2 linked regions of the Myxococcus hansupus genome follow. The protein of the gene in region 1 interacts with the protein of each later gene in a pairwise test. Links are inferred from orthologs where the notes say so. Each region holds a gene or a part of one and is shown in the gene's direction. Other genes may lie near its edges.

What was found. Proteins that work in one complex are often made in the same cells at the same time.
Region 2: the proteins of gyrB (region 1) and gyrA interact in binary tests that used the Escherichia coli proteins (3 or more experiments, as listed by UniProt). The link is inferred for Myxococcus hansupus from one-to-one orthologs.

What each region holds. Positions count from the first base shown.
Region 1 is NZ_CP012109.1:8,293,853-8,298,180, reverse strand. Bases 694-3,809 are described here. They hold gyrB (DNA topoisomerase (ATP-hydrolyzing) subunit B), read left to right. Parts: upstream 694-1,085; coding sequence 1,086-3,533; downstream 3,534-3,809. Other genes in these bases: A176_RS32665 (serine/threonine-protein kinase), read right to left, coding at 3,761-3,809; A176_RS32675 (hypothetical protein), read left to right, coding at 694-928. In the rest of the region: A176_RS32680 (GNAT family N-acetyltransferase), read right to left, coding at 1-369; more of A176_RS32675, read left to right, coding at 470-693; more of A176_RS32665, read right to left, coding at 3,810-4,328. UniProt on the Escherichia coli protein: DNA gyrase negatively supercoils closed circular double-stranded DNA in an ATP-dependent manner to maintain chromosomes in an underwound state.
Region 2 is NZ_CP012109.1:7,726,738-7,730,159, reverse strand. It holds gyrA (DNA gyrase subunit A), read left to right. Parts: upstream 1-393; coding sequence 394-3,222; downstream 3,223-3,422. Other genes in the region: A176_RS30240 (hypothetical protein), read right to left, coding at 3,293-3,422; A176_RS30250 (tetratricopeptide repeat protein), read left to right, coding at 1-225. UniProt on the Escherichia coli protein: A type II topoisomerase that negatively supercoils closed circular double-stranded (ds) DNA in an ATP-dependent manner to maintain chromosomes in an underwound state.

The sequences.
Region 1 (4,328 bases):
GAGGGCGGGCCGGGTGTCCGGGATGTCCTCCAGCGCCAGCCCCATGGCATCCATCCGGACCGGGTCGGGGCGGAAGCCCGCGCCCTCCAGCACCCGTCGGCCGTCGGCGTCACCGGGCAGCAGCGCCACGCGCCACGCGGGGATGGCCAGCCCCCGGAAAAAATCCTCCAGGGCGGGCAGGGCCACGGCCAGCGCCCCGGCGTCGTGGAAGTACACCTGATGGAAGCGCAGGTGGTCCGGGCGCTCCGGGATGGAGAAGGCCTCCACGCCCGGAAGGCCCAGGTGCCGCAGCGTGCCCCGCTCCCGCTGCAGGTGCTTGAAGTCGATGACGTTCAGCAACAGGCGCGCGGTCAGCTCGGCATTCGTCATGGCGCGTCCGAGCGTAGGACCGCTCCGCCCGGCGGAGAACACACGCGGCGCTCAAAACCGCGCACCCGGGCGCTGGGAGGATTAGGGTGCGGGGGCACTCATGAGCAGCCCGCGCTTCTACGCCTTTGACCCTCGCGCCACCCGCATCGCCTTGTTCGTGGGCGCGTGCGTGCTGGCCGTCCTGACGGCCTGGGCCCTGGCCGATGCCCGCTCCGAAGGCGGCGTCCAGTCCATGGCCCGCGCCGGCGTCTCGGCGGGCCTGATGTTGACCTTCCTGGTGTCCTTCCACCGCCTGCGGCCGCGCTCCGGTTGGGGCGTCACGCTGGACGCGCGGGGCGTGCGCGTGGCCCGTCCCTTCAGCCCGCGGGAGCTGGACCTGCACTGGGGGCAGATTGACCACGTGCGCCGGATTGGCCGGAAGGGGGGCGTGCTCGCCCTGTTCCTCAAGGAGGAAGGCCGAGTGCTCGTCACCCGGCATCTCTTCGCCCGGAAGGCTGTTTTCGAGGAGTTGATCGCGGCGCTGGAGGAGCGTCTCCCGCCGCCTCGTTTCGACGCCTGAACACCCCGTTTCCCGGGGCGGCCTCCCAGGCAGGCGGCCAGGCGGATTTCACGAATGTTTACGCAGCCTTGCGAGTCCTCGTTAACCTTGTTCGACGTGCCTTGAAGTGGTACGCACGGACCTGTTGCAAGGCTCCTTTTCCCAAGGACAGCTTCACATGGAAAAGACCCCCGCTACCGGCTCGGCGGTTGCTCCGCCGCCCGCGGAGTATGGGACGGACAGCATTACCAAGCTCGAGGGCCGCGAGGCGGTCCGGAAGCGCCCCGGCATGTACATTGGCGACACGGTGGCCTACGGCCTCCACAAGCTCGTGTACGAGGTCGTCGACAACGCGGTCGACGAATCCCTGGCCGGGCACTGCACCGACATCGAGGTCGTCATCCACGTGGATGGCTCCTTGAGCGTGCAGGACAACGGCCGCGGCATCCCCGTGGGCCCACACCCCAAGTTTCCCGGCAAGGACACCCTGGAGGTCGTCCTCACGGAGCTGCACGCCGGCAGCAAGTTCGGCAACGGCGCGTACAAGGTCTCCGGTGGCCTCCACGGCGTGGGCGTCACCTGCGTCAACTTCCTCTCGGAGTGGTTCAAGGTCCGCGTCCAGCGCAACGGCACGGTCTACGAGCAGTCGTACGCGCAGGGCATCTCGGAGTCGCCGCCGCGCGAGGTGGGCACCACCGACAAGCGCGGCACGTACATCGCCTTCAAGCCGGACTCCACGGTGATGGAGATGGTGGAGTTCAACTTCGAGACGCTCAGCCAGCGTCTGCGCGAGTTGGCCTTCCTCAACGCGGGCCTGCACATCACCATCCGCGACGAGCGCACGAACAAGGAGCACGACTTCAAGTTCGACGGCGGCATCTCCTCGTTCGTGGAGTACCTGAACAAGTCGAAGCAGACGCTCCACGACAAGCCCATCTCCTTCAGCACGGAGCGCGAGGGCGTCACGCTCGACATCGCGATGCAGTGGAATGACGGCTACGACGAGCGCATCTACACCTTCGCGAACAACATCAACACCCACGAGGGTGGCAGCCACCTGTCCGGCTTCAAGGCGGCGCTGACGCGCACGCTCAACAGCTACGCGGAGAAGGGCAGCCTCTGGAAGGACCTCAAGGAGACGCCCACCGGTGAGGACGCGCGGGAAGGCCTGTCCGCCGTCATCTCCGTCAAGCTGACCAACCCCCAGTTCGAGGGGCAGACGAAGACGAAGCTGGGCAACAGCGAGGTGAAGGGCCTGGTCGAGCAGATGGTGAACGACCAGCTCGGCTCCTTCCTGGAAGAGACGCCCATGGTCGCCAAGAAGGTCGTGGCGAAGATTGGCGACGCCTGCCGGGCACGTCTGGCCGCGCGCAAGGCGCGGGAGACGGTGCGCCGCAAGGGCGTGCTGGACGGCGGCGGGCTCCCCGGGAAGCTGGCGGACTGTCAGAGCCGCGACCCCAACGAGAGCGAGCTCTACATCGTCGAGGGTGACTCCGCAGGTGGCTCCGCGAAGCAGGGCCGGGACAGGCGCAACCAGGCCATCCTCCCGCTGCGCGGCAAGATCCTCAACGTGGAGAAGGCCCGCTTCGAGAAGATGCTCACCAGCGCCGAAATCGTGACGCTGATTACAGCCCTGGGCACGGGCATCGGCGCGGAGGACTACGACCCGGAGAAGGCGCGCTACCACCGCATCATCCTGATGACGGACGCCGACGTGGACGGCAGCCACATCCGCACGCTGCTGCTGACCTTCTTCTTCCGGCAGATGCCGGAGCTGCTCCAGAAGGGCTACCTCTACATCGCGCAGCCGCCGCTCTACAAAGTCACGCGCAACAAGAAGGACCAGTACGTCAAGGACGAGCACGCGCTCAACGAGTACCTGCTCAAGAGCGCGTCCGAGCACGCGCGCGTGCTGACGCCCGACGGCGAGCTGGGCGGCGCGGAGCTGAAGGGCCTGCTGGAGAAGGTGATTACGTACGAGGAGCGCCTGGAGAAGCAGGCCAAGCGCCGTGACGCGCGGGTGGTGGACGCGCTGGTGCAGGGCGCGCGGCTGTCGGCGGACACGCTGGCGGACGAGGCCGCCCTGGGGACGGCCGTGAAGGCCGCCTACGACACCTTCGAGCGCCGCATGCCGGACGTGCTGGGCCGCGTGCGCCACGAGCTGGTGCAGGACCCCGAGCACCACACGAAGAAGCTGGTGTTCCACACCGACGTGAACGGCGCCATGCGGGAGACGGTGCTCGACCACGCCTTCCTGTCCTCGCCGGAGTACGTGGAGCTGTCGACGCTGCGCGACGCCTTCGTGGCGCTGGGCAAGCCGCCGTACAAGGTCCGCGTGGACGCGGGGGAAATCACCGTCTTCTCGGTGCAGGAGGTGCTCGCCGCCGTGCGCAAGGACGCGCAGCGCGGCCTGGGCCTGCAGCGCTACAAGGGTCTGGGCGAGATGAACCCGGAGCAGCTCTGGGACACCACCATGAACCCCGCCACGCGCACGCTGCTCCAGGTGCGGGTGGAGGACGCGGTGGAGAGCGACGAAATCTTCTCGCTGTTGATGGGCGAGGCGGTGGAGCCGCGGCGCGAGTTCATCGAGCGCAACGCCCTGGATGTGCAGAACCTGGACATCTAGCCAGCCCGACTGGAAAGACGCGTGGGCCCGGTGCCCCCTCGGCCCCGCGCCCACGTGCCTTTCCCGTCCTTGTCGAACCGGGCCTCCGTGTTGCCGGGCCCTCGGTAGCCCTTACGGAAGGAAGCCAGGCCCCCGTCGCTGGACGACGCGCGGGGCCTCGATTCCCCAAGGGTAGTCACCCACACTCCAGGCGAAGGCCCCGGCGGCGCCGCTCGCCCGGGTGGTTGCTACCGCTCCGAGCGGCCCGAGCCCTTCAGCGCCTCGGCGCGCTCCTTCCGGGACATGGCCGTCACGTCGACGATGTCCACCTCGAAGGCGCCCCGGTTGTCGCCCACCTGCGCGTCCGGGAAGGTGCAGTGCAGGTCCTCCGCGCCGGACACCTGGTAGCGCTTTCCCGCCTGGAGGATGCGGTGGGTGACTCGCACCGAGGCGGGCTCCGGACGCCGCTCCATACACAGCACCTGGCGCACGCGGCCGTTGGGGCCCGAGCGCAGCTCCGCGAGGTCATCCCGAACGGTGAACAGGTAGGTGGACTTGGGGTCGAGGCCGCGCAGCAGCATCTGGTGCTCGGGCTTCAACTGCACCGCGTGCTCCTTCGCTTCGAAGGTGAACGAGCGCGGCGGCACGTAGGCGGACTGGCGCACGTTGATGCGCACGGCGCCGCTGTTGTCGTCCGGGCCGTTCTCGTCCAGCGCGAAGACGTGGAGCTTGCGCGCGCCCTTGATGGTGCGCGTCGACGCGCCGAGCAGCCCGAAGCTGTTGTCCGCTGGGACGTCGCCTTCGATGTAATAGGCC
Region 2 (3,422 bases), 570 kb from region 1 along the record:
CTGCTGTCGGGAGACGTGGACCAGGCGTTGGCGCTGTTCCGCGAGGCCGTCGCCATGGACCGCGACCAGCCCTCCGCGCACCTCAACGTGGGCGTGGCCCTGAAGCTCCAGGGCGACCGTTCCGGGGCCCTGGCGGCGTTCGAAAAAGCGAAGGAATTGGACCCGGAAGGGCCCGTGGGCGCGGAGGCCGAGCGCCTGGCCGCTCCCCTGCGTCCGCAGGGCTGAAAAAGGCCCGTCCAAGCGTTCAAAAAGAGGTCCCTTTCCGGCATCCCGCCGTCCGGGGCACGACCCCCCTGTTTCCTCTGTTGACGCTGGGAAATCCAGGGGTTACGAACGCTCACTCACTGGATGGCGGCCCCCTTTGGCGGGCCCCTCCGCAAACTTCCAGAGCTCATGGCTGACGACACGACCGACAAGCCGGCATCGCCCTCCGCGCCTCCTCCTCCGGACAGCGCTGGAGAGCTCATTCCCGTCAACATCGAAGACGAGATGCGCCGTTCGTATCTCGACTACTCCATGTCCGTCATCGTCGGGCGCGCGCTGCCTGACGTGCGAGACGGCCTCAAGCCCGTGCATCGCCGCGTGCTGTTCGCGATGAACGACTTGGGCAACCTCCACAACCGCGCGTACAAGAAGTCCGCGCGCGTCGTGGGTGACGTCATCGGTAAGTACCACCCGCACGGTGACTCGTCGGTGTACGACGCCATGGTGCGCCTGGCGCAGGAGTGGAGCCTTCGCTACCTGCTGGTGGACGGCCAGGGCAACTTCGGCTCGGTGGACGGCGACTCGCCCGCGGCCATGCGCTACACGGAAGTGCGCATGGAGCGGCTGGCGGAGGACCTGCTGGCGGACATCGACAAGGAGACGGTGGACTTCGGTCCCAACTACGACGACTCGTTGGAAGAGCCGCTCGTCCTCCCGTCGAAGTTCCCCAACCTCCTGGTCAACGGCAGCAGCGGCATCGCGGTGGGCATGACCACCAACATCCCGCCGCACAACATGACCGAGGTCATCAGCGGCACGCTGCACCTCATCGACAACCCGGGCTGCACGGTCCGGGACCTGATGGAGTTCATCACCGGTCCGGACTTCCCCACCGGCGCCATCATCACCGGGCGCGAGGGCATCGTCCGCGCCTACGAGACGGGCCGTGGCCAGGTCACCATCCGCGCGCGCGCGGACATCGAGACCTCCAAGAAGGGTGACCGCGAGGCCATCATCTTCTCGGAAATTCCGTATCAGGTGAACAAGGCGCGGCTCATCGAGAAGATCGCCGAGCTGGTGCGCGAGAAGAAGCTGGAAGGCATCAGCGACATCCGCGACGAGAGCGACCGCCAGGGCATGCGCATCGTCATCGAGCTCAAGCGCGATGCGATTTCGCAGGTGGTGCTCAACAACCTGTACACGATGACGTCGCTGGAGACGACCTTCGGCGCGGTGATGCTGGCCATCGACGGTGGCCAGCCTCGCACGCTCAACCTGAAGGAGATGCTGGACCGGTTCATCGCGCACCGCCGCGACGTGGTGACGCGCCGCACGCGCTACGAGCTGCGCAAGGCGCTGGCGCGCATGCACATCGTCGAAGGTCTGCTCGTCGCGCAGGACCTCATCGACCTGGTGGTCAGCCTCATCCGCGCGTCCAAGGACCCAGACGAGGCACGCTGGGGCCTGATGAACATCCTGTCGCCCGCGCTGTACGAGCACGAGCGCTTCGCGACCCTCCAGCGCATCGACTACGCCAAGGCGAAGGCGCAGATGGAGCTGCTCGTCTCCCGCGCCCGCAACGAGGAGCCCAGCTACGCGGGCCTGGCGCACAAGTACGAGGGCGCGGGCTTCAGCGAGGGCCAGGCGCAGAACATCCTGGAGATGCGCCTGCAGCGGCTCACCGGCCTGCAGCGCGAGGAGCTGTTCCGCGAGCTGATTGGCCTGGTGCGCGACATCGCGCGGCTGCAGGACATCCTTGCCAACGAGCACAGCCTGCTCAACGTCATCAAGACGGAGCTGCTGGAGATTCGCGACCGCTACGGCGACAAGCGCCGCACGGAAATCACCGGCGCCGTGGATGAGATGACCAGCGAGGACCTCATCGCCGAAGAGACGATGGTGGTCACGCTGTCGCACACGGGCTACGTGAAGCGTTCGCCGCTGACCGAGTACCGGGCGCAGAAGCGCGGCGGGCGCGGGAAGACGGGCGCGGCGACGAAGGAAGACGACTTCGTCAGCAAGCTGTTCGTGGCCAGCACGCACGCGTTCCTGATGCCCATCACCACGAAGGGCAAGCTGTACTCGCTGAAGGTGCACCAGATTCCGCAGGCCAGCCGCACGTCGCGCGGCAAGGCGATGGTGAACCTGGTGCAGTTCGGCGAGGGCGAGCGGCTGGCGCAGGTGCTGGTGACGCGCGACTTCCCGGAGAACCGCTACGTTTTCTTCGTGACGAAGCGGGGCGTGGTGAAGCGCACGGACCTGAGCGCGTTCGAGAACGTCCGCTCCAGCGGCATCATCGCGTTGGGCATCGACGACGGGGACGAGCTGGTGGCGGTGATGATCACCGACGGCAGCAAGGACATCCTGCTGTCGACGGCGTCGGGCATGAGCATCCGCTTCCCGGAGACGGAGGTCCGCTCCATGGGCCGCCAGGCCTACGGCGTGAAGGGAATCACGCTGGAGGACGGCGACGAGGTGGTGGGCGCCGACGTGGTGGAGACGGACGCGGCCATCCTCACGGTGACGGAGAACGGCTACGGCAAGCGGACCCAGGAGGCCGAGTACCGGCAGCAGGGCCGTGGCGGCAAGGGCATCATCGACATCAAGACCACCGAGCGGAACGGCAAGGTGGTGGGTCTGCTCCAGGTGAAGGAGTCGGACGAGGTGATGCTGGTCACCAACGGCGGCATGCTCATCCGCATGCGGGTGAAGGAGATCTCCGTCATCGGCCGCAACACGCAGGGCGTGCGGCTGATTGCGCTGGAGAACGAGCAGGAGAAGGTCATGGCCATCTCCAAGCTGCCGGAAAGCGACGAGTCGGAGGAGAACGGCGAGACGGTGGCGCCGGTCGAGGGCGCGGTGCCCACGGCGGAGGGCGAGGTCGCGGCGCCGGCGGAGGCCACGGGTGAGGTTGCTGCCCCGGTGGACGCCGCGGCGCCGACGGAAGCGGCCGCCGAGCCGGCCCCCGCGTCCGACGACAGTGGCTCCTCGGGTGGCGAGGAGCCTCCGCAGGGCTGAGTCGTCCGCAGGTGAGGAGCGGGGGCCTGAGGGCCTCCGCTCCTGAATCCCGTGAGGCCGCCTCAAGGTCTCACGGGCGCTGAATCGCCAGGATGCGGTGCTTCGAGACCTCCACTGCGTAGGTCGAGCCCATGTCCGTGGCAGGGCCCTCTTCGTCACAGGCGCCGTCCTTCACGGTGAACCGGACGAACACCACGCCT